Regions from separate parts of the Pseudoduganella sp. RAF19 genome, predicted to be linked through region 3. Evidence: predicted binding sites of a transcription regulator. Region 3 holds the regulator's gene; each other region holds the start of a gene.
The links. Region 3 encodes LexA, which represses DNA repair genes until DNA is damaged. Its sites were predicted from a motif close to ACTGTATNNNNATACAGT; they were not measured.

Region 1 (6,835 bases), on a different contig from region 3:
GTCGCGCACCTTGTCCAGCTGGGACAGGATCAGCTGCTTCAAGGTCAGCTGCTCAGGCGACAGCGCCTTCTTGCCCATCTTGACCTTCGGATTGGTCAGCTCTTCGATCTCCTCCAGCACTTTCTGTGCAGAGGTACCGGACGGCAGTTCGTACACCACGGCCTGCCATTGGCCACGCGCCAGTTCTTCGATCTTCCAGCGCGCGCGCACTTTCATCGAGCCGCGGCCCGAGGCGTACATATCGTCGATCTGCGCGCGCGGCGTGATCAGCTGGCCGCCACCCGGGAAGTCCGGACCAGGGATCAGCTGCATCAGCTCAGCGTGCGACAGTTTGGGATTGCGAATTAGCGCCACCGTGGCCTGCGCCACTTCGTTCAGGTTGTGCGACGGGATTTCCGTCGCCAGGCCCACTGCAATTCCCGATGCGCCGTTCAGCAGTACCATCGGCAAGCGTGCCGGCAGCAGGGCTGGCTCCTCGTACGATCCGTCGTAGTTGGGGATGAAGTCCACGGTGCCCTGGTCGATCTCGTCCAGCAGCAGGCGGGAGATCGGGGTCAGACGGGCTTCGGTGTATCGCATTGCCGCAGCGCCGTCGCCGTCGCGCGAACCGAAGTTACCCTGGCCGTCGATCAGCGGATAGCGCAGCGAGAAATCCTGCGCCATGCGCACCATCGCGTCGTATACCGACTGGTCGCCGTGCGGGTGCAGCTTACCCAGCACGTCACCCACCACGGTCGCGGACTTGCGCGGCTTGGCGGTCGGGCCCAGGCCCAGTTCATTCATCGAATACAGGATGCGGCGCTGCACCGGCTTCTGGCCGTCGCACACGTCCGGCAGGGCGCGGCCCTTCACCACGGAGATGGCGTAATCCAGGTAGGCGCGTTCAGCAAAGGTGGACAGGGTCAGCGTTTCGCCGCCGTCGCCGTTATCGCCACCGCCGCCGTTGTTGTCCGGCTGTTCCGGTGCCGGTTCGTCAAAGAGATTTGCTTGAGTCATAGTCGTTGTCTTTTCCTGAAACCAGAGGCTTAAACCGGGTGGCTGCCACGATGTGGCAGCCACCAGCTTCACGCTGTTGGTTTAAATATCAGCTTCCACCTCATTGCCATGTTCCTCGATCCAGGCGCGGCGGGCGGCGGCTTCGCCTTTACCCATCAGCATATTGAAGCGGGAAGACGAGTAGCTGTGATCGAAGTCGCCCAGCGACACCGGCAGCAGGCGGCGGGTATCCGGATTCATGGTGGTTTCCCACAGCTGCTCCGCATTCATTTCGCCCAGGCCTTTGAAGCGGGAGATGGTCCACGATCCATCCTTGAGACCATCCTTGCGCAGCTTGTCCTCGATCGCCACCAGTTCGCCGTCATCCAGCGCATACAGCTTCTGGATCGGCTTCTTGCCGCGCGCCGGTGCATCCACGCGATACAGTGGTGGACGCGCCACGCAGATATGGCCCTTCTCGATCAGCGCCGGGAAGTGGCGGAAGAAGAGGGTAAGCAGCAGCACCTGGATGTGGGAACCGTCGACATCCGCATCGGAGAGGATGCAGATTTTGCCGTAGCGGAGGCCGCTCAGGTCCGGCGACTCGCCGTAGTTGTGCGGATCGACACCGATTGCCACGGCGATGTCGTGGATCTCGTTATTGGCGTACAGGCGATCGCGGTCCGTCTCCCAGGAGTTCAGCACCTTGCCGCGCAGCGGCAGGATGGCCTGGAATTCCTTGTCGCGGCCCATCTTGGCCGAACCGCCTGCCGAGTCACCCTCGACCAGGAACAATTCGGTGCGGGTCACGTCGTCGGTTTCGCAATCGGTCAGCTTACCCGGCAGCACGGCCACGCCGGAAGACTTCTTCTTCTCGACCTTTTGTGCGGAACGCAGGCGGGACTGGGCCTGCTTGATCACCAGTTCGGCCAGCTTCTTGCCGTAGTCGATGTGCTGGTTCAGCCACAGCTCCAGCGCAGGCTTGGAGAAGGTGGACACCAGGCGCACCGCATCACGCGAATTCAGGCGTTCCTTGATCTGGCCCTGGAATTGCGGGTCCAGCACTTTGGCCGACAGCACGAAGGAAGCGCGTGCGAACACGTCTTCCGGCAGAAGCTTCACGCCTTTCGGCAGCAGCGAGTGCAGCTCGACGAAATTCTTCATCGCACCGAACAGGCCTTCACGCAGGCCGGATTCGTGGGTGCCGCCGTTTGGCGTTGGAATCAGATTGACGTAGGACTCGCGCACCACGCCGCCTTCCTCGGTCCATGCCACCACCCATGATGCGCCTTCACCTTCGGCAAAGCCTTCAGCGTCCGGCGTGGCGAACTGCTCGCCTTCGAACAGGGGGACGATGGTTTCGCCGTTCGAGGTCTGGGCCAGCTGTTCGTTCAGGTAGCCGCGCAGGCCATCCTTGTACATCCAGGTCTGCTCGTCGCCGTTCTTGGCGTTCTTCAGCGTGACCGACACGCCCGGCAGCAGCACGGCCTTGGAGCGCAGCAGGCGTTGCAGCTCGACCTGCGAGATCAGCGGCGAGTCGAAATACTTCGGATCCGGCCAGGCGGTCACGCGGGTACCGGACTTCTTGCCGTCTTTCGGCGCCGGCTGCGAGTTCAGTGGTTCGACCAGGTCGCCGTTTTCGAAGGCCAGATGGTGGAAGCCGTTACCCGCGTCGTCCTTGCGCCAGACGGAGATCTCAAGGCGCTTGGACAGCGCATTGGTCACCGACACGCCAACGCCGTGCAGGCCGCCCGAGAAGGCGTAAGCGCCGCCCGAGCCTTTGTCGAATTTACCGCCTGCGTGCAGGCGGGTAAAGACGATTTCCACCGTCGGCACGTTTTCTTCAGGGTGCAGACCGACCGGGATGCCGCGGCCGTCGTCTTCCACCGTGATGGAGCCGTCCGCATTCTGCGTGACGATAATATTTTTGCAATGGCCGCCGAGCGCCTCGTCAGAGGCGTTGTCGATCACTTCCTGGATGATGTGCAGCGGGTTTTCCGTGCGCGTGTACATGCCGGGGCGCTGTTTGACAGGCTCCAGGCCCTTGAGGACGCGGATGGATGATTCGCTGTAGTCGGATACTGGTTTTTTAGTGGCCATACTTGGAGTTGCGGTTTTGGTTAAACACGGACGCTCCGCATTCTATCCTTAACCGACGGGGGTGTAGCAAGTGGATAGTGTGTTTTTATACAGTATCACTTGTCATTTGAATAATTATGCGGCGTTTACGCCTTGTTTACACCACATCTCCAAGTCTTTACACCATCTTTAGACCTCGCTCGATAAGCTGGAACCATCGAAACTACCCCTGTTGCGAGGACAAGAATGGATGTTGTGTTCATCGGCGCAATCGTGGGCTTCCTGGTCGTGACCTGGGCATTCGCCGCAGGCTGCGACAAGCTGGGGGGCCCGCAATGAGCGCGTTCTATCTGCTGGGCGCCGTGGCGTCCGCCGGCCTGCTGGTCTATCTGGTTTATGCCTTGCTGAAGGCGGAGGATCTGTGATGAGCGCCCAGGCCATTATTCTGCTGATCGTCTTCCTGGCCGTGCTGCTGGCGGTGTCCTGGCCACTCGGCGCGCTGCTGGCGCGCGTGGGTGAGGGCGGCGCCGTGCCCGGCATGCGCTGGCTCGGTCCCATTGAGCGTGCGCTGTACCGTGTCGCCGGCGTGAAAGCCGGGGAGGGCATGGGGTGGAAGGCGTATGCCGTCGCCCTGCTGGTCTTCAATACGCTGGGCGCGCTGGTCACTTACGGCCTGCAGCGCGTGCAAGCGTGGCTGCCGCTCAATCCGCAATCGATGGCGAACGTCAGCCCCGATTCGGCCTTCAATACGGCCGTGAGCTTTGTGGCGAACACCAACTGGCAGGGCTACAGCGGTGAGCAGACCATGAGCTACCTGACCCAGATGCTGGTGCTGACTTGCCAGAACTTCTTCTCCGCGGCGACCGGCATTGCCGTGGCCTTTGCGCTGATCCGCGGTTTCAGCTCGCGCTCGGCCAGGTCCATCGGCAATTTCTGGGCCGACGTAACGCGCTCCAGCCTGTATGTGCTGCTGCCGCTGTCGCTGGTGTTTGCCGTGTTCTTAACGAGCCAGGGTGTGATCCAGAACTTCTCCGCCTATCAGGATGTGCACCTGATGGACGCGGTCACCTACAGCCAGCCGAAGAACGACGCGGCCGGCCAGCCGGTGCTGGATGCCAAGGGGCAGCCGGTGCTGGAAACCCTGACCACCAGTACCCAGACCATCGCGATGGGGCCGGTCGCATCGCAGGAAGCGATCAAAATGCTGGGCACGAACGGCGGCGGCTTCTTCAACGCCAACTCGGCGCATCCATATGAGAACCCGACCGCGTTAAGCAACTTCGTGCAGATGCTGGCGATCTTCCTGATTCCTGCGGCGCTGTGCTTCACTTTCGGCCGCATGGTGGGCGATCGCCGCCAGGGCTGGGCTGTGCTGGCCGCGATGACTGCGATCTTTGTTGTCATGACGCTGTGCGTGTTCGCCGCCGAGCAGCAAGCCCACCCGGCGCTGCAAGCCCTTGGTGTGGACCAGCACACCACCGCCATGCAATCGGGCGGCAATATGGAAGGCAAGGAAACCCGCTTCGGCATCAACGCTTCGGCACTGTTTGCAGCGGTGACCACGGCTGCGTCCTGCGGCGCAGTCAACGGCATGCACGATTCCTTCATGCCGCTGGGAGGCATGGTGCCGATGCTGTTGATCCAGCTGGGCGAAGTGGTGTTCGGCGGCGTGGGCTCCGGCCTGTACGGCATGCTGATCTTCGCCATCATGGCTGTGTTCATTGCAGGCCTGATGATTGGCCGCACGCCGGAATATCTGGGCAAGAAAATCCAGTCGTATGAGATGAAGATGACCTCCATCGCCATCCTCGTCACGCCGACGCTGGTGCTGGCCGGTACCGCGATCGCCGTGATGCTCGATGTGGGCAAGGCCGGCATGGCGAATCCGGGAGCGCATGGTTTCTCCGAAATCCTGTACGCCTTCAGCTCGGCCGCCAATAACAACGGCAGCGCGTTTGCCGGCTTGTCCGCCAATACGCCTTTCTATAACTGGATGCTGGGCATCGCCATGTGGTTCGGCCGCTTCGCCATGATCGTGCCGATCCTGGCCATCGCGGGCTCGCTGGCGGGCAAGAAGCGCCTGGAAGCCAACTCCGGCACCATGCCAACGCACGGTCCAATGTTTGTCGGCCTGCTGATCGGCGTCGTGATCCTGGTTGGCGTGCTCAATTACGTACCTGCGCTGGCGCTTGGCCCTGTGGTCGAGCATCTGCAGGTATTCAGCAAATAATCGCGAGGGAAGCATCATGTCGCAAGCACAAACGCCGGGCTCGGACCTGGCACAGATTTCCGCCACGCCGGGCAAGAGCCTCAAGCTCTTCGACTCCGGTCTGGTCGGCCCCGCCATCGCGGACGCTTTCCGCAAACTGGACCCGCGCATTCAACTGCGCAGCCCTGTGATGTTCGTGGTTTACGTGGGCAGCATCATCACCACGCTGCTCTACGTCCAGGCCTTGCGCGGCGAAGGCGAGGCGCCAGCGGGCTTTATTCTGGCTACTGCCGTCTGGCTGTGGTTCACGGTCTTGTTCGCAAACTTTGCCGAAGCACTGGCCGAGGGCCGCAGCAAGGCGCAGGCCGCAACGCTGCGAGGCTTGAAGCAGAGCGTGACCGCCAAGCGTCTGCAGTCCGGCAAACATGGCACCCCCTGGCTGCCTTGCAATGCCAATGAACTGCGCAAGGGCCAGTACGTGCTGGTCGAAGCGGGCGATATCATTCCGATCGATGGCGAGGTGGTTGAAGGCGTGGCTTCGGTGGACGAAAGCGCCATCACAGGAGAATCGGCGCCGGTGATCCGCGAATCGGGTGGCGATTTCTCCTCCGTCACCGGCGGTACGCGCGTGCTGTCGGACTGGCTGGTCATGCTGGTTACTGCCAATCCCGGCGAAACCTTCCTGGACCGCATGATCGCCATGGTGGAAGGTGCACGCCGTCAGAAAACGCCCAACGAGATCGCCCTGACCATCCTGCTGGTGGCGCTGACCATCGTGTTCCTGGTCGTCACCGTGACCTTGCTGCCGTTCTCCCTGTTCTCGGTGGACGCTGCGCATTCCGGTACGCCGGTCACCATCACCGTTCTGATTGCGCTGCTGGTCTGCCTGATTCCGACCACGATTGGCGGCTTGCTGTCCGCGATCGGCGTGGCAGGCATGAGCCGCATGATGCAGGCGAATGTGATCGCCACTTCCGGCCGTGCTGTTGAAGCAGCGGGCGACGTGGACGTGCTCCTGTTGGACAAGACCGGCACCATCACGCTCGGCAACCGCCAGGCTTCCGGCTTCTTCCCGGCGCCAGGCGTGAGCGAGCAGCAGCTGGCCGACGTGGCGCAACTGGCGTCGCTGGCGGACGAAACACCGGAAGGCCGCAGCATCGTCGTGCTGGCCAAACAGAAGTTCAATATCCGCGAACGCGAGATGGCCAGCCTGCATGCGCTGTTCATCCCGTTCTCCGCCAATACCCGCATGAGCGGCGTGGACATCGGCGAGCGCCAGATCCGCAAGGGTGCGGCGGAAGCGATCAAGCGCCACGTGGAAGGCATGGGAGAAGCCTACCCGGCCGAAGTGGCGCGCATCGTGGATGATGTGGCGCGCCGCGGCAGCACGCCGCTGGTGGTATGCGAAGGCGCCCGCGTGATCGGTGTCGTGGAACTGAAAGACATCGTCAAAGGCGGCATCAAGGAGCGTTTTGCTGAACTGCGCCGCATGGGCATCAAGACCGTGATGATCACCGGCGATAACAAGCTGACCGCCGCCGCCATCGCTGCTGAAGCTGGCGTGGACGACTT
Region 2 (6,835 bases), on a different contig from region 3:
GAATCGCCGGCATCGAGGATTCGACCGCCACATAGTAGGAACGCGCCGTGCCGCCACGGATGCGCACACCGGCGCCGCGACGCACATAGCTGTAGTAAGCCGCGCCGCGTGCTACGGCCAGATCCAGGTCGGCGCCACCCAGCATACGCGCCGGTTCGGCGCCTTCGGTGGATAGCCAACCGTTGATAGTATCCATCACGCGCTGCGACAGCAGCTCGGACTTGAACACGCCGCCGTTGAACAGCACCGCGCTCGGATGCAGGAAGGTGTGGGCCGGATTTGGCGTGAAGCCTTCCAGTTCAGCCGTTGCGCCCACCTGGCGGCCAAGGAAGGCGGCCAGGTGGCGGGTGATGGCGGCGTCCTGCGCGTAAGGCAGGCCAAGCTGGGTCAGGCCCGCGCGAGGTCGCACAGCCGGACGCGCCGATGCCTCAACAAGCGGGAAGAAACCGTCGGTGATGAAGGTGGTCACTTCAGCGCGCGTCAGTTCGGTGCGGATCGAGCCGCCAATCAGTTTCGAGCCGCGGCTTGGCACCACGATAGGCCAGGTCTCGGCTTGGGCATTGGCCAGCAGGTTTTCCTTGGCGGCGCGGCAGCCGTAGGTCAGGGCGCGCAGCTGCCAGGCGTCCAGCTGCGTGCCATTCGCGGCCAGCTTGCGCGCCACGAGATGGGCCAGGGCCAGGTCCATATTGTCGCCGCCCAGCAGGATATGGTCGCCCACGGCCACGCGGTGCGGTTCCAGCTTGCCGTCGCGTTCCAGGATGGCGATCAGCGAGAAGTCGCTGGTGCCGCCGCCCACGTCGACCACCAGGATGATGTCGCCCGGCTTCACTTCCTTGCGCCAGCGGCCATCGCTGCCCTGAATCCAGCTGTACAGGGCAGCCTGTGGTTCTTCCAGCAGCGTCATGGCTTCGTAGCCGGCGGCCTTCGCGGCTTCGGCCGTCAGTTCGCGCGCGGCCGGATCGAAGGATGCGGGAATCGTGACCGTGATGGCCTGCTCGTTGAAAGGCGCTTCCGGATGCGCCTTGTCCCAGGCGCTGCGCAGGTGCTGCAGGTAGCGCGTGGATGCTTCCAGTGGCGACACGCGCTGCACTTCTTCCGGCGCATCGTTCGGCAGGATGGCGGCGCGGCGGTCCACGCCAGGGTGGCACAGCCAGCTCTTGGCGCTCGACACCAGGCGGATCGGCGTGGTGGCGCCGCGGCTGCGCGCCATTTCGCCCGTCACCTGGCCCGCTTGAGCGGCCCATGGCATTTGCAGATCGCCGGGCGCCAGTTCATCGGCGTGCGGCAGATAAAGGAAGGACGGTAGCAGCGGCAAGTCTTCGACGGTGCCGGGGCCGGTCAGCTGCGGAATCGGCAACACGCCGTGCTGGGTTTTCTCGCCGTCGCTGCCGCCCAGGTCCACATAGGACAGGGCGCTGTGCGTGGTGCCAAGGTCGATGCCAATGGCGTAACGGGAATCGCTCACAGTTCCACCTCGGCCGGCGCCAGGATTTTTGCGTCATGTGCTTCCGCCAGTTTCGGCAGATGCACGCTGGTGGCGCGCCAGCCACGGTGGCTCAGCGTACCGGTGAAGGGGGCCTTGCCGACCACGTTGCCGGTCAGGCGCACGGCGGCCGCGTCGAAGCCCTCCGGCAGCGTAATGCGGCTGCCTTCGGCTTCGTTGCGCACGGATTCGATGCTGAAGTGCTCGCGCAGCACTTTGGCGCAGCCTTCGTGCACCACGCGCGCCGCGGCGCCAATGTCTGCGTCGGCATAGCCGGACAGATTCTCTTGCGTGAAATCGATCAGGCGCGCTTCGCGTTGCAGCAGGCTGAGAAGCTGCAGGGCTGCGTCCGGCGTGGCTTCGCGCAGTGGCGCGGCGGCTGGTGCTGGAGCAGGGGCTGGCGCAGGGGCCGGTGCGGGAACAGGGGCCGCGACGGGGCCAACCTGGTCATCGCGCACGCGGGCAGCGAATTCGGCGTCGCCAAGGATCTTGAAAAAAGCACCGATGGCGAGGGAAATCCGGCTCCCGAAGGAGGGCAGCGTTGTTGGTTTGTTCATTTATTGCTCTTTGAAGGTGGGGGACATCCCAGGAGGAGTGCGAATGATACCAGTTCGACCACATCTCCGGCGGGGCTGTCTGCCGCCGCGCTTGCGGCTGGCCGCTGTGAGGCTTAAAATACTGGATATATATACAGTATCCGAGGCAGCTCATGCAGGACGAAGAATTCGAGGGGCAGGTCATGCTGCCGCCGCAGTCGCTGAAGGCGCAAAAAGGGCGCGGGGCGGTGTCCAACCTGCAGGGGCGCTATGAGGTGTTCGGGCGCGAGCTGTATGACGATGGCTGGGAGCGCGAGGAAGAGGAGCCCAAGGCCTGGCGCACCCACGTCACCGACGAAACGGCCAAGTCGATTTTGACGCGCAACCAGTCGCCGGACATTCCTTTCAATGTATCGCTGAATCCCTACCGTGGCTGCGAACACGGCTGCATTTATTGTTTCGCGCGTCCCTCGCACAGCTATCTGGGCTTGTCGCCGGGGCTGGACTTCGAAACGCGCCTGTTCGCCAAGACCAATGCGCCCGAGCTGCTGAGCAGTGAGCTGGCCAAGGCGAGCTACGTTCCGGAACCCATCGCGCTGGGCGTCAACACGGACGCTTATCAGCCCTGCGAGCGCCAGTACAGGATTACGCGCCGCGTGCTGGAAGTGCTGCAGGAGTGCGATCATCCGGTGGGCCTGATTACCAAGTCTTCCTTGATCGAGCGCGATGTGGACATTCTCGGCGCGATGGCGGCCAAAAATCTGGCCGCAGCGTCGATCACCATCACTACGCTGGACAGCAAGATCTCGCGTACCCTGGAGCCGCGCGCCGCCGCACCTTCACGCCGCCTGCGCACCGTCGAAACGCTGGCCAAGGCGGGCATCCCCGTCGGCGTGAGTATCGCGCCCATCATTCCGTTTGTGACCGAGCCGGATATCGAGAAAGTGATGAAGGCCGCGCGTGATGCCGGGGCGGTGATGGCGAGCTATGTGGTGCTGCGCCTGCCATGGGAAGTGAGTCCGCTGTTCAAGGAATGGCTGGAGGCCCATTTCCCCGACCGCGCGGCGCGCGTGATGAACCGCGTTCGCGATATGCGCGGCGGGAAGGATTACGACGCGACCTTCGGCAACCGCATGCACGGTGAAGGTATCTGGGCCGACCTGATCGACCAGCGCATCGCCAAAGCCACCAAGCGCCTCGGCATGCTTGGCCGCGGCACTCGCTTCCGCCAGCTCGACTGCACCCAATTCAAGCGCCCTCTGATCGTTCCCGCGCTCAGTCCGCGCGCCAAAGCCGCCGCAGCAGCGGGGCAGATGGATCTGTTTTAAGCCTTGTTCAGCGCGGCCAGGTGTTCTTCGATGGCGTGGACGTGCTCGTCGTGGTGGCCCATGTCGCGCAGGGATTCGGCCAGGCGGAGGAGATATTCGATGTTGGGGCCGCTGGGGCCGGAGGCTGCCGCGATGTGGCGGGCAATTTCTTCGACAGGGGCGTCGCCGAGGTAGGCGGCGTTGTCGGCGGTGGCGATGTAGACCAGGCCTTCTTCGACGCTGCCGTCATTGTCGAAACGGATGTCGATGGCCAGGCGCAGGTAGCCGTTTTTCTCGCGGTGGTCGAGATGGGCGAATTCTTCGGGCGTGACGAGGTAAGCCACACCGTGGCAGACCGCGCCTTCTTCCGGGATCAAGGTCGCCACGCGGCCGGGCGACTCGGGCGTGCCGCGGTGATCGTGCGAGCCTTGCCAGAAGCGGCGCGTCCAGCCGGTGATGCTGGCGGGGCGGCGGTCGATGAAGGGGAAGTCGGCTTTGTAGATCAGGGACCCATATCCGAACAGCCACACGCTATGGTGGCCGTCGAACATATCCATCGTTTTGTTGATTGCACTGGTGTCGTGAGTCATGGCGATCATTATAGGGCGTGTTCGCCGAGGAAGCTGATGAAGCGTTCCGCAGCGGGCGAAGGCGTGCGCGAGGCCTTGGTGTAAATGAAGAACTTGCGCATCAATTCGGGTTCGGTGAGCGGACGCATTTCCAGTCCGTAGCGGCGCACCATGGTCGCGGCGTACGGCAGGCAGGCCGTCACACCAAGGCCGGCGGCGACCATGGCCAGGGCCGTCGTCATGAAGGTCACTTCGTTATAAGGGCTGAGCGAGTGCATCTCGCGCAGCAGGCGCTCGGTGAACTGGCCCTGCAGTGCAATCAAAGGATGGGCATTCAGTTCGGACCAGCGCACGCAATCCTGGGCGGCCAGCGGATGGCCGGCCGGGAACACCGCCATGAAGGGCATTTCGAACAGCAGCTGCGCATCCACATCGCCCAGCAGGTCGCGCTCGGGACCAATGCCCACGTCCACCTCGCCGCTGGAAACGCGCGGCGAGACATTGTCGACCGGGCAGTCGATCAGCTGCACCTGCACGCCCGGATAGGCCTCGCGATAAGAAGCAATCACCTCCGGCAGCAGGGTGCAGCTCAGCATCTGCGGCGCGGCCACGCGCACGATGCCTTTCTTCAGCGCCTTGCGGCTGGCGATATCGGCCATGGCGCCGTCCAGGTCCTGCAGCATCTTGTCGAACAGGGGATACAGCTCGCGGCCCACTTCCGACAGCTGCACGCGGCGCGTATTGCGCTCCACCGCTTTCACGCCCAGCAACTGTTCCAGCTCCTTGATCTGGCCGGACAGGGCGGACTGGGTTACGTGCAGCAGCTCGGCAGCAAGGGTGAAGCTGCCGGTGCGGGCCAGCGCAACGAGGGCGCGCATCTGGCGAACGGTTGGACTCATCAGGAAATCTAATAAATTGCCATGAAAATATCGTTTGTATGATAGCTGAAACGGGAGTTTAATGTCGGAATACTGAGGAGACCCCGCCATGAAAATCAAGCAAATCCACCACGTCGCCTACCGCTGCAAGGACGCAAAGGAGACCGTGGACTGGTACGTGAAGCACCTGAACATGAACTTCGTGCTGGCCATCGCCGAAGACGAGGTGCCATCGACCAAGGCGCCGGACCCTTACATGCACGTGTTCCTGGACGCTGGCCACGGCAACGTGCTGGCCTTCTTCGAACTGCCGACCCAGCCCACCATGGGCCGCGATGAAAACACTCCGGCCTGGGTGCAGCACCTGGCGCTGGAAGTGGACTCGATGGACGAGCTGCTGGCCGCCAAAGAGCGCCTGGTCGCCGGCGGCATCGACGTGCTGGGTCCCGTCAATCACACCATCTTCAAGTCGATCTATTTCTTCGATCCGAACGGCCACCGCCTGGAACTGGCGGCCAACGTCGGCACGCCGGAAATGATGAAAAAGCTGGACGACGTGAAGTGGGAAATGCTGGAAGAATGGTCTAAAACGAAAAAAGCGCCCAAGCACGCCGCCTGGATGCACGCCCCGCAGGAAAAATAAAATGAAGCTCGCAACCCTGAAAGATGGCAGCCGCGACGGCCGCCTGGTCGTCGTATCGCGCGACCTGAAAATGTGCCAGGCCGTTCCCAATATCGCACCAACCATGCAAGCCGCACTGGACAACTGGAACACCGCCGCACCGCAACTGAAACAGATTTACGCCTTGCTGAACCAGGGCAGCGCATCCGGCGCCAAGCCTTTCGACGAAAAGCAATGCCACTCGCCGCTGCCGCGTGCCTACCAGTGGGCGGACGGTTCGGCCTACATCAATCACGTGGAGCTGGTGCGCAAGGCGCGTAAAGCGGAAGTGCCGGAGTCCTTCTACACCGATCCGCTGATGTACCAGGGTGGCTCCGATTCTTTCGTCGGTCCGCGCGATCCGGTGTATGCGCTGAGCGAAGAGTGGGGCATCGACCTGGAAGCGGAAGTGGCGGTGGTGACGGGCGATGTGAAGATGGGCGCATCCCTTGAAGAAGCAGGGCAGGCGATCCGTCTGGTCATGCTGGTGAACGATGTCTCGCTGCGTAACCTGATTCCGAACGAACTGGCCAAGGGCTTCGGCTTTTTCACGTCCAAACCGGCCAGCGCTTTCTCGCCGGTGGCCGTTACGCCCGATGAACTGGGCAAGGCCTGGGACGATGCCAAAGTACGCCTGCCGCTGCTAGTGCAGATCAATCGCCAGCCTTTTGGCAAGCCGAATGCAGGCGAGGACATGACCTTCAACTTCGCCCAGCTGGTGGCGCATGCGGCGCAGACGCGCGAGCTGTGTGCCGGTACGATTATTGGCTCGGGCACGGTGTCCAACAAGCAGGGCAGCCTGCACGGTTCCAGCATCGCCAACGGCGGCGTCGGCTACTGCTGCTTGGCCGAGGTGCGCATGTACGAAACCATCGAATCGGGCAAGCCGCAGACCGGCTTCCTGCAGTTCGGCGACCAGGTGCGCATCGAGATGCATGACCAGCAAGGCAAAACTATCTTTGGCGCCATCGAACAGACCGTCCGTCCTTATGGAGAGCGTGCATGAAGCTGTACACCTACTTCCGCAGTTCGGCCGCCTACCGCGTGCGCATTGCGCTGAATCTGAAGGGGCTGGAGTACGACGCCGTTCCCGTGCACCTGCTGCGCGATGGCGGCGAGCAGCGCAAGGAAGCCTTCACCAGCGTTAATCCCAGCGCCCTGATTCCTGCGCTGGAAGACAATGGCGTGGTGCTGACGCAATCGATGGCCATCATCGAGTATCTGGAAGAAGTGCATCCCATGGTGCCATTGCTGCCGCAGGATGCGGTGGGCCGCGCCCGCGTGCGCGCGCTGTCGCAGATCATCGGCTGCGACACCCATCCCCTGACCAATCTGCGCGTGCTGAAGCACCTCAAAGGCCCGCTTGGCTTTACGGAAGAAGCCAAGACCGAATGGTGGAAG
Region 3 (6,835 bases):
GCGCGCATGCTGCCAACGGCCGTGCCGGGCGAGCCGCTGCGCCTGATCCTTGCCTTTATTGCACTGTTCATCGGCGTGCGCCTGCTCATGGGCTTACTCGGTATGCTGATCGACGCACTGGTCACCGCCGGTGGCCTGAGCGTGGCGGATCGCGGCCTGGGTGGCTTGTTTGGCGCGGCGCGGGGCATTGTGATTGTGCTGGCCGGCGTCATATTGTGCGGTATGACCTCGGTTCCCAAGCAGGAGTTCTGGAGGCACGCGTTGTTGAGTCCCTGGGCGGAATCCGGCGTGCATATGATCAAACCCTTCCTGCCCGCTGCGTTGGCGCAGCACGTGCATTTTTAAGAATTCTTTAAATCCGCAGTACCAAGTTTAGGAGCACACCATGTGTGGCATCGTCGGCGTCGTTTCCCATCAACCTGTCAATCAGCTGCTGTATGACGCATTGCTGCTTTTGCAGCACCGCGGCCAGGATGCGGCAGGTATCGCGACCAACCAGAACAACACCTTCTCCATGCACAAGGCCAATGGCCTGGTGCGCGACGTTTTCCGTACCCGCAATATGCGTTCGCTGAGCGGCAATTCCGGCATCGGCCACTGCCGCTATCCGACCGCCGGTTCGTCCAGCGAAGAGGAAGCGCAACCGTTCTACGTGAACGCGCCCTTCGGCATCACGCTGGCGCACAACGGTAACCTGACCAACTGGGAACAGCTCAAGCAAGAGATGTTCAAGAACGACCGCCGCCACATCAACACGGACTCCGACTCTGAAGTCCTGCTGAACGTGCTGGCCCACGAAATCACCCGTTTCTCGACCGGCTTCACGCTGGAGCCATCGACGCTGTTCAAGGCGGTGCGCGAAGTGAACCGCCGCGTGCGTGGCGGCTATGCTGCGGTAGCGGAAATCGCCGGCGTGGGCATGCTGGCCTTCCGCGATCCGAACGGCATTCGTCCGCTGTGCCTGGGCGAGAACGAAACCCCGCAAGGCAAGGAATACCTGATCGCTTCCGAATCCGTTGCGCTGGAAGGCATGGGCTTCCGCTTTGTGCGCGATGTGCTGCCGGGTGAAGCAATCTTTATCGACAAGGATCACAATCTGTACGCCGAGATCTGCGCCGACAAGCCTGCGCTGAATCCTTGCGTGTTCGAATACGTGTACCTGGCGCGTCCGGACTCCGTGATCGATGGCGCTTCGGTGTACAACAGCCGCCTGAAGATGGGCGAATACCTGGCCGACAAGATCAAGCGCGAAGGCCTGGCGGATGACGTTGATGTCGTGATGCCGATTCCGGATTCGTCCCGTCCCGCCGCGATCCAGCTGGCGATGCGCCTGGGCGTGGATTACCGCGAAGGCTTCATCAAGAACCGCTACATCGGCCGTACCTTCATCATGCCGGGCCAGGGCCTGCGCAAGAAGTCCGTGCGCCAGAAGCTGAACGCGATTGCCGACGAATTTAAGGACAAGGTCGTGCTGCTGGTGGACGACTCCATCGTGCGTGGCACCACCTCGCGCGAGATCGTGCAGATGGCACGCGAAGCCGGCGCCAAGAAAGTGATCTTCGCTTCCGCAGCGCCGCCAGTGCTGTACCCGAACGTGTACGGCATCGACATGCCGACCCGCGATGAACTGATCGCCCACGGCCGCACGGTGGACGAAGTGTGCAAGGAAATCACCGCCGACGCGCTGGTGTACCAGGACCTGGAAGACCTGAAGCGCTCCATCTCGGACGTGAACCCGGCATTGACCCAGTTCGAAGCGTCCTGCTTCGACGGCAAGTACATCACCGGCGACGTGTCGCCTGAGTACCTGGACCGTCTGGAAGCGTCGCGCCACAATCCGAAGAAATCGGACAAAGCCGAAGATGCCGCGCGCACCCAGCTGAACCTGAACACTGCGACAACGGAATCGTAATGAAGAACTACGGCTTCACCACCACCATCCTGCACAACGACCGCCAGAAGGGCATCGAGCACGGATCGCTGCACAAGCCGATCCACACTTCGGTGACCTTCGGCTACGCAGACGCGCGCCAACTGGCGTCTGTCTTCCAGGGCAAAGAGCCGGGCTTCCGCTACGGCCGCCAGGGCAATCCGACCGTGTCGGCGCTGGAGGATAAGGTCAACAAGATGGAGCAGGGCGTAGGCACGATCTGCTTCGCTACGGGCATGGGCGCGATTGGCGCCGTGTTCCAGGCGCTGCTGCGTGCCGGTGACCATGTGGTGTCGTCGTCTTTCCTGTTCGGGAATACCAACTCCCTGTGGCAGACCGTCGCAGGGCAGGGCGTGGGCGTGGACTTCGTGGACGCGACCGATGTGGCCAATGTGGCTGCGGCCCTGAAGCCGGAAACGCGCATCGTCTTCGTGGAGACGATCGCCAATCCGCGCACGCAAGTGGCGGATCTGAAGCGCATCGGCGAGCTGTGCGCCGAGCGCGGCATTCTCTACATCGTCGACAACACCATGACCTCGCCTTATCTGTTCCGTCCGAAGACGGTCGGTGCAGGCCTGGTGGTGAATGCGCTGACCAAGTCCATCGGCGGACACGGTAACGCGCTGGGTGGCGCCCTGACCGATACCGGCGCTTACGACTGGACGAAATTCGCCAATATCTTCGACAACTACAAGAAGAACCCCGCGCCGATGTGGGGCCTGGTGCAGATCCGCGCCAAGGGCCTGCGTGACTTCGGCGCTTCGCTCGGTCCTGAAGCGGCGCACCATATCGCTGTCGGCGCCGAGACGTTGGCGTTGCGCATGGAACGCACCTGCACCAACGCGCAGGCGCTGGCCGAGATGCTGGAAGCGGACGACCGCGTGGCCGCCGTCTACTATCCTGGCCTGAAGTCGCACCCGCAGCACGATATCGCTTCGGAGCTGTTCAAGGATTACGGTTCACTGCTGTCCTTCGAACTGGCGGAAGGCATCGATTGCTTCGATTACCTGAACAAGCTGAAGCTGGCGATCGCAACGTCCAACCTGGGCGATACGCGCACGCTGGTGATTCCGGTGTCGCATACCATCTTCTTCGAGATGGGGCCGGAGCGCCGTGCATCGATGGGCATTGCCGATTCGCTGATCCGTGTATCGGTCGGCATCGAAGACACGGCCGACCTGCTGGACGATTTCCGCTCCGCGCTCGACGCATGATGCGCCTTCGCTGGATGCCGGCTGCTGCGTTGTCTGCCGCGCTGGCACTGCCGGCGTATGTGGCTCTCGCGGCCAGCACCGTCACCGTGCCTGTCGAGCTGCAGGACGGCCGTCCGGTGGTGTCGCTCAAAATCGCGGGCAAATCCCATCCCTTCCTGCTGGACACCGGCTCCAACACGGCGCTGCATCTCACGCCGGACTTGCTGGCCAAGGTGCCGGGCTTGAAACTGACCGGCCGCAAATTGCATACGCGCGACCTGTCCGGCCAGGAGCAGGAGGCCGACGAATTCGTGATTCTCGATCTGGTACTCAACGGTGTGCATTTCGGCGAAGTGCGCGGCCAGGCGTTCAAGCCCTGGGGCCTGCACCTCGGCGAACCGCTGCCGCAGCCGGAAGACAAGTTCTCCGTCATCGGCCTGCCGCTGTTTGCGAAGCAGGCTTTCGTGTACGACTACAGCGCGCGCCAATTCAGCTTTGGCGCCAAAGTGCAGCATGGCGGCCTATGGAAGGTGCTGCCTTACGAAGCGAGCAAGGAAGGACTGGTGGTGCGCTTCGTGAACCCGCGCACCAGCTACCGGCTGGTGCTGGATTCGGCGTCCACAATTTCGGTTGTAAGCCGCCAGCGTGCAGAGGAAAAGAATGACGAAACCGGCACGTGTCCGATGAATATTGGGCCGGGCCGCGGCTGCAACTACGTCGAGGCGGGACTGGGCGACGATGGCATCAGCTTCCAGCCATTGCTGCACGACCTGCCCGAACAATTCACTGCCGACGGTATTGCCGGCGCAGACTTCTTCCAGCATTACGCTGTCTACATCGACCAGGCCGGCGGCCAGGTCGCAGTGCGCCGCAAGGATCGCTGAGGCGCGCTTAGTACGCCTTCGCTACCAAGGGGCGGCCCCTGGCATCTGGTACGGGTGGCGCCAGCCGGGCAGGGCGCGGATGCGATCGAGCCAGGCTGCAACGCGCGGCGGATAGCTGACGTTGGCTTGTTCAGGCCAGAACAGGTAACCGCAAAGCGACAGGTCGGCAATGCTGGGCTGATCGTCCAGCAGGAACTGGCGGCCGTCCGTCAGTTCCTCATCCAGGCGCACCATATCGTCATCGAAGCGGCGGCGGAACCATGGCAGCACGGTGCCTGCATAGGCACCGGCATCGTCGAACTTCTGGCCATAGCGCAGGTGGGCCATGGAGAAGCCGATGCGGTTGGCTTCCCAGAACAGCCATTCGCGGCAGCGTTCCAGGCGTTCCTTCGATTCGCCGCCCCATGCGCCGAGATGTTCGGCCATGTGCAGCAGGATGGCGTTCGATTGCACGTACGGTTTGCCGTCGTGGACCAGCAAGGGCACTTCGCAGTATTTGGCCAGGCTGCGGAAGGGCTCCGGGCGATCGGCCCGCGCCAGGCGCAGGTCGATCTCTTGGTACTCGTGCGGCACGCCCGCCACTTCCAGTAGCAGCTTGACCTTGTAGCTGTGGCCGGACTCGCAGTTCCCGTACAGCTGGATCATTAGTGCCAGGTCCTCATCAGGCCCACGGCCAGGCCTTCCAGCGCGAAGTCGTCTTCCGGCGTGACGGTGATGACCTTGAAGTCCGGGTTTTCCGGCAGCAGTTCGACGGTGGAGCCGGATTTGCGGTAGCGCTTTACCGTCACTTCATTGCCGATGCGCGCGACCACGATCTGGCCGTTGCGGGCGCTGTCGGTCTTCTTCACCGCCAGCAGGTCGCCGTCCATGATGCCGATGTCGCGCATCGATTCGCCGCGTACTTTCAGCAGGAAGTCGGGCTTGGACGAGAACAGGTTGGGGTCAACGTTGTAGCTGGTTTCCAGATTTTCCTGCGCCAGGATAGGCGAGCCTGCGGCCACGCGGCCGATCAGCGGCAATGAAACCAGCATGCCGGCGGGTACCTGGGGCAGGGCGTCGTCGTCAGTATGGACGGTGGCGCGGCGCGAGCTGGTTGCTGCGCTGCTTGCCGCACCGGTGCCCGATGCTGCGGCGCCGAAGCTGCCGGTCAGACGGATGCCGCGCGAGGTGCCGGCAGTGATCTCGATGGCGCCCTTGCGCTGCAGGGCTTTCAGGTGTTCTTCGGCAGCGTTGGCGGACTTGAAGCCGAGTTCCGCGGCGATCTCCGCGCGGGTCGGCGGGAAGCCGGTGTTGTCGATCGCGTCCCTGATCAGATTGAGGATTTGTTCTTGACGTGCTGTGAGCTTGATCATGGTACGTGTGCTGTGGATATAGACAGTCTGTATTTTTGTACAGTGTGGACCATAATGCAAGCAAAATTGTTGCATCCTGAGAAAAATTTCGGCTTAATGTCGAAACGACAATGCTCGGAGGACGGGATGGGACGCTATGCTTTCTTGCTCGCTGCTGGTATTGCGCTGTTCGGCGCACTGATTCATTTCCTGGCACCTCTGTTGGGAGCGGAGTGGTACGCGTTCTTCCAGGCGCCGCCTGCCGTGGTCGCCTCGGCGCGCGGCGGCACTGCGCTGGCGCCGCTTGGTTCGGTGGTGATCGGCGGACTGATGCTGTTATGCTCCCTGTACGCACTGGCTGGCACTGGTGCGCGCCGCCTGCGCTGGTTGCCGTTTGTCCCGCAGGCGCAAGGCACGATCGCCGCCGTCTGCCTGCTCCGCGGCCTGCTGCTGGTACCGTCCGTGATCAAATTCCCTTCGCATGTGACCACGTTTGATGTGGTCGCGTCCCTGATCTGGTTTGTGACGGGCGTGGCGTTCGTGATCGGCATCCTCTCGCGCCAGCCGGTGCGAATTCCTTCCTTACCTGAGGGGCAGCCCGGCAACTGACAGCGCCGACGCCGGCGTCTTTTCCTGCACCAGCGCAATGCCGAGCTGCTGTGGCTGGCGATCTGTGGCGGTGTGGCGCAGGGCCAGTGTTTCATCGTCAATCGCACCGAAGCGCACGCGGAGCAAGCCCCGATCTTGAGATGCGGATCGGAAGGCAGTGGCTTCATCCAGTCTGGAACATCGTATAAATCATTTCCCTGTTGTGCGCTCCATTCGTGTCGCGAAAACAATATTGCTCATTCCAGTCGATGACTGCCTGCACATCAGGGAAGAAAAATGCCCCAGCATGCCTGTTCGCCGGCCAGCCAGGCTTGAGGCAAAGCAGGGAGGTGCTTGAGCTGGCTGGGAAAAAGTGGTATATTTGCGGGCTTACCTCTTCCCACACCTGTCTTGACGCCAGGGTGGGCTATTTTCACAGTCCTTAAGGGAGTTTACATGCGTCACTACGAAATCGTATTTATCGTCCATCCGGACCAAAGCGAGCAAGTGCCCGCGATGATCGAACGTTACAAGACCAGCGTGACCTCGCGCGGCGGTAACGTGCACCGCGTGGAAGATTGGGGCCGCCGTCAAATGGCGTACTCGATCCAGAAGCTGGCCAAGGCACACTACATCTGCATGAACATCGAGTGCGACAACGAGACTCTGGTCGAACTGGAAACCGCATTCAAATTCAATGATGCCGTGCTGCGTCACCTGACCGTCAAGATGAAGAAAGCGGAAACCGCTCCTTCGCCAATGATGAAGTCGGTTCAGCGTGAAGACGCGGCCAAGAGCCATCGCGCCGAAGCACCAGCAGCTCCTGCAGCGGCCTAAGTCCTGATCAGGAAGAAGGTCTGAACCAGCTACGAGTCATTGCCCTCATCACCGAACGGGACAGCGTCCGCT

Region 1: a site for LexA is predicted at 3,152-3,169, ahead of AB4Z19_RS19450 (DNA topoisomerase IV subunit B). Genes of this name have one in related genera too.
Region 2: a site for LexA is predicted at 2,161-2,178, ahead of AB4Z19_RS00250 (PA0069 family radical SAM protein). Genes of this name have one in related genera too.

What each region holds. Positions count from the first base shown of each region.
Region 1 is NZ_JBFREF010000007.1:56,674-63,508, forward strand. Features, by position in the region: gene parC (DNA topoisomerase IV subunit A) at 1-996, opposite strand, end outside; gene AB4Z19_RS19450 (DNA topoisomerase IV subunit B) at 1,078-3,075, opposite strand; gene AB4Z19_RS19455 (potassium ABC transporter ATPase) at 3,301-3,393, shown strand; gene kdpF (K(+)-transporting ATPase subunit F) at 3,390-3,479, shown strand; gene kdpA (potassium-transporting ATPase subunit KdpA) at 3,479-5,284, shown strand; gene kdpB (potassium-transporting ATPase subunit KdpB) at 5,301-6,835, shown strand, end outside.
Region 2 is NZ_JBFREF010000001.1:57,455-64,289, forward strand. Features, by position in the region: gene AB4Z19_RS00240 (Hsp70 family protein) at 1-1,465, opposite strand, end outside; gene AB4Z19_RS00245 (DUF2760 domain-containing protein) at 1,462-2,040, opposite strand; gene AB4Z19_RS00250 (PA0069 family radical SAM protein) at 2,193-3,347, shown strand; gene AB4Z19_RS00255 (gamma-glutamylcyclotransferase) at 3,344-3,916, opposite strand; gene AB4Z19_RS00260 (LysR family transcriptional regulator) at 3,925-4,794, opposite strand; gene AB4Z19_RS00265 (VOC family protein) at 4,883-5,416, shown strand; gene AB4Z19_RS00270 (fumarylacetoacetate hydrolase family protein) at 5,418-6,440, shown strand; gene maiA (maleylacetoacetate isomerase) at 6,437-6,835, shown strand, end outside.
Region 3 is NZ_JBFREF010000003.1:548,196-555,030, forward strand. Features, by position in the region: gene AB4Z19_RS10360 (CvpA family protein) at 1-345, shown strand, start outside; gene purF (amidophosphoribosyltransferase) at 386-1,912, shown strand; gene AB4Z19_RS10370 (cystathionine gamma-synthase family protein) at 1,912-3,144, shown strand; gene AB4Z19_RS10375 (hypothetical protein) at 3,141-4,007, shown strand; gene AB4Z19_RS10380 (glutathione S-transferase family protein) at 4,029-4,652, opposite strand; gene lexA (transcriptional repressor LexA) at 4,652-5,359, opposite strand; gene AB4Z19_RS10390 (hypothetical protein) at 5,486-5,947, shown strand; gene rpsF (30S ribosomal protein S6) at 6,383-6,763, shown strand; gene priB (primosomal replication protein N) at 6,784-6,835, shown strand, end outside.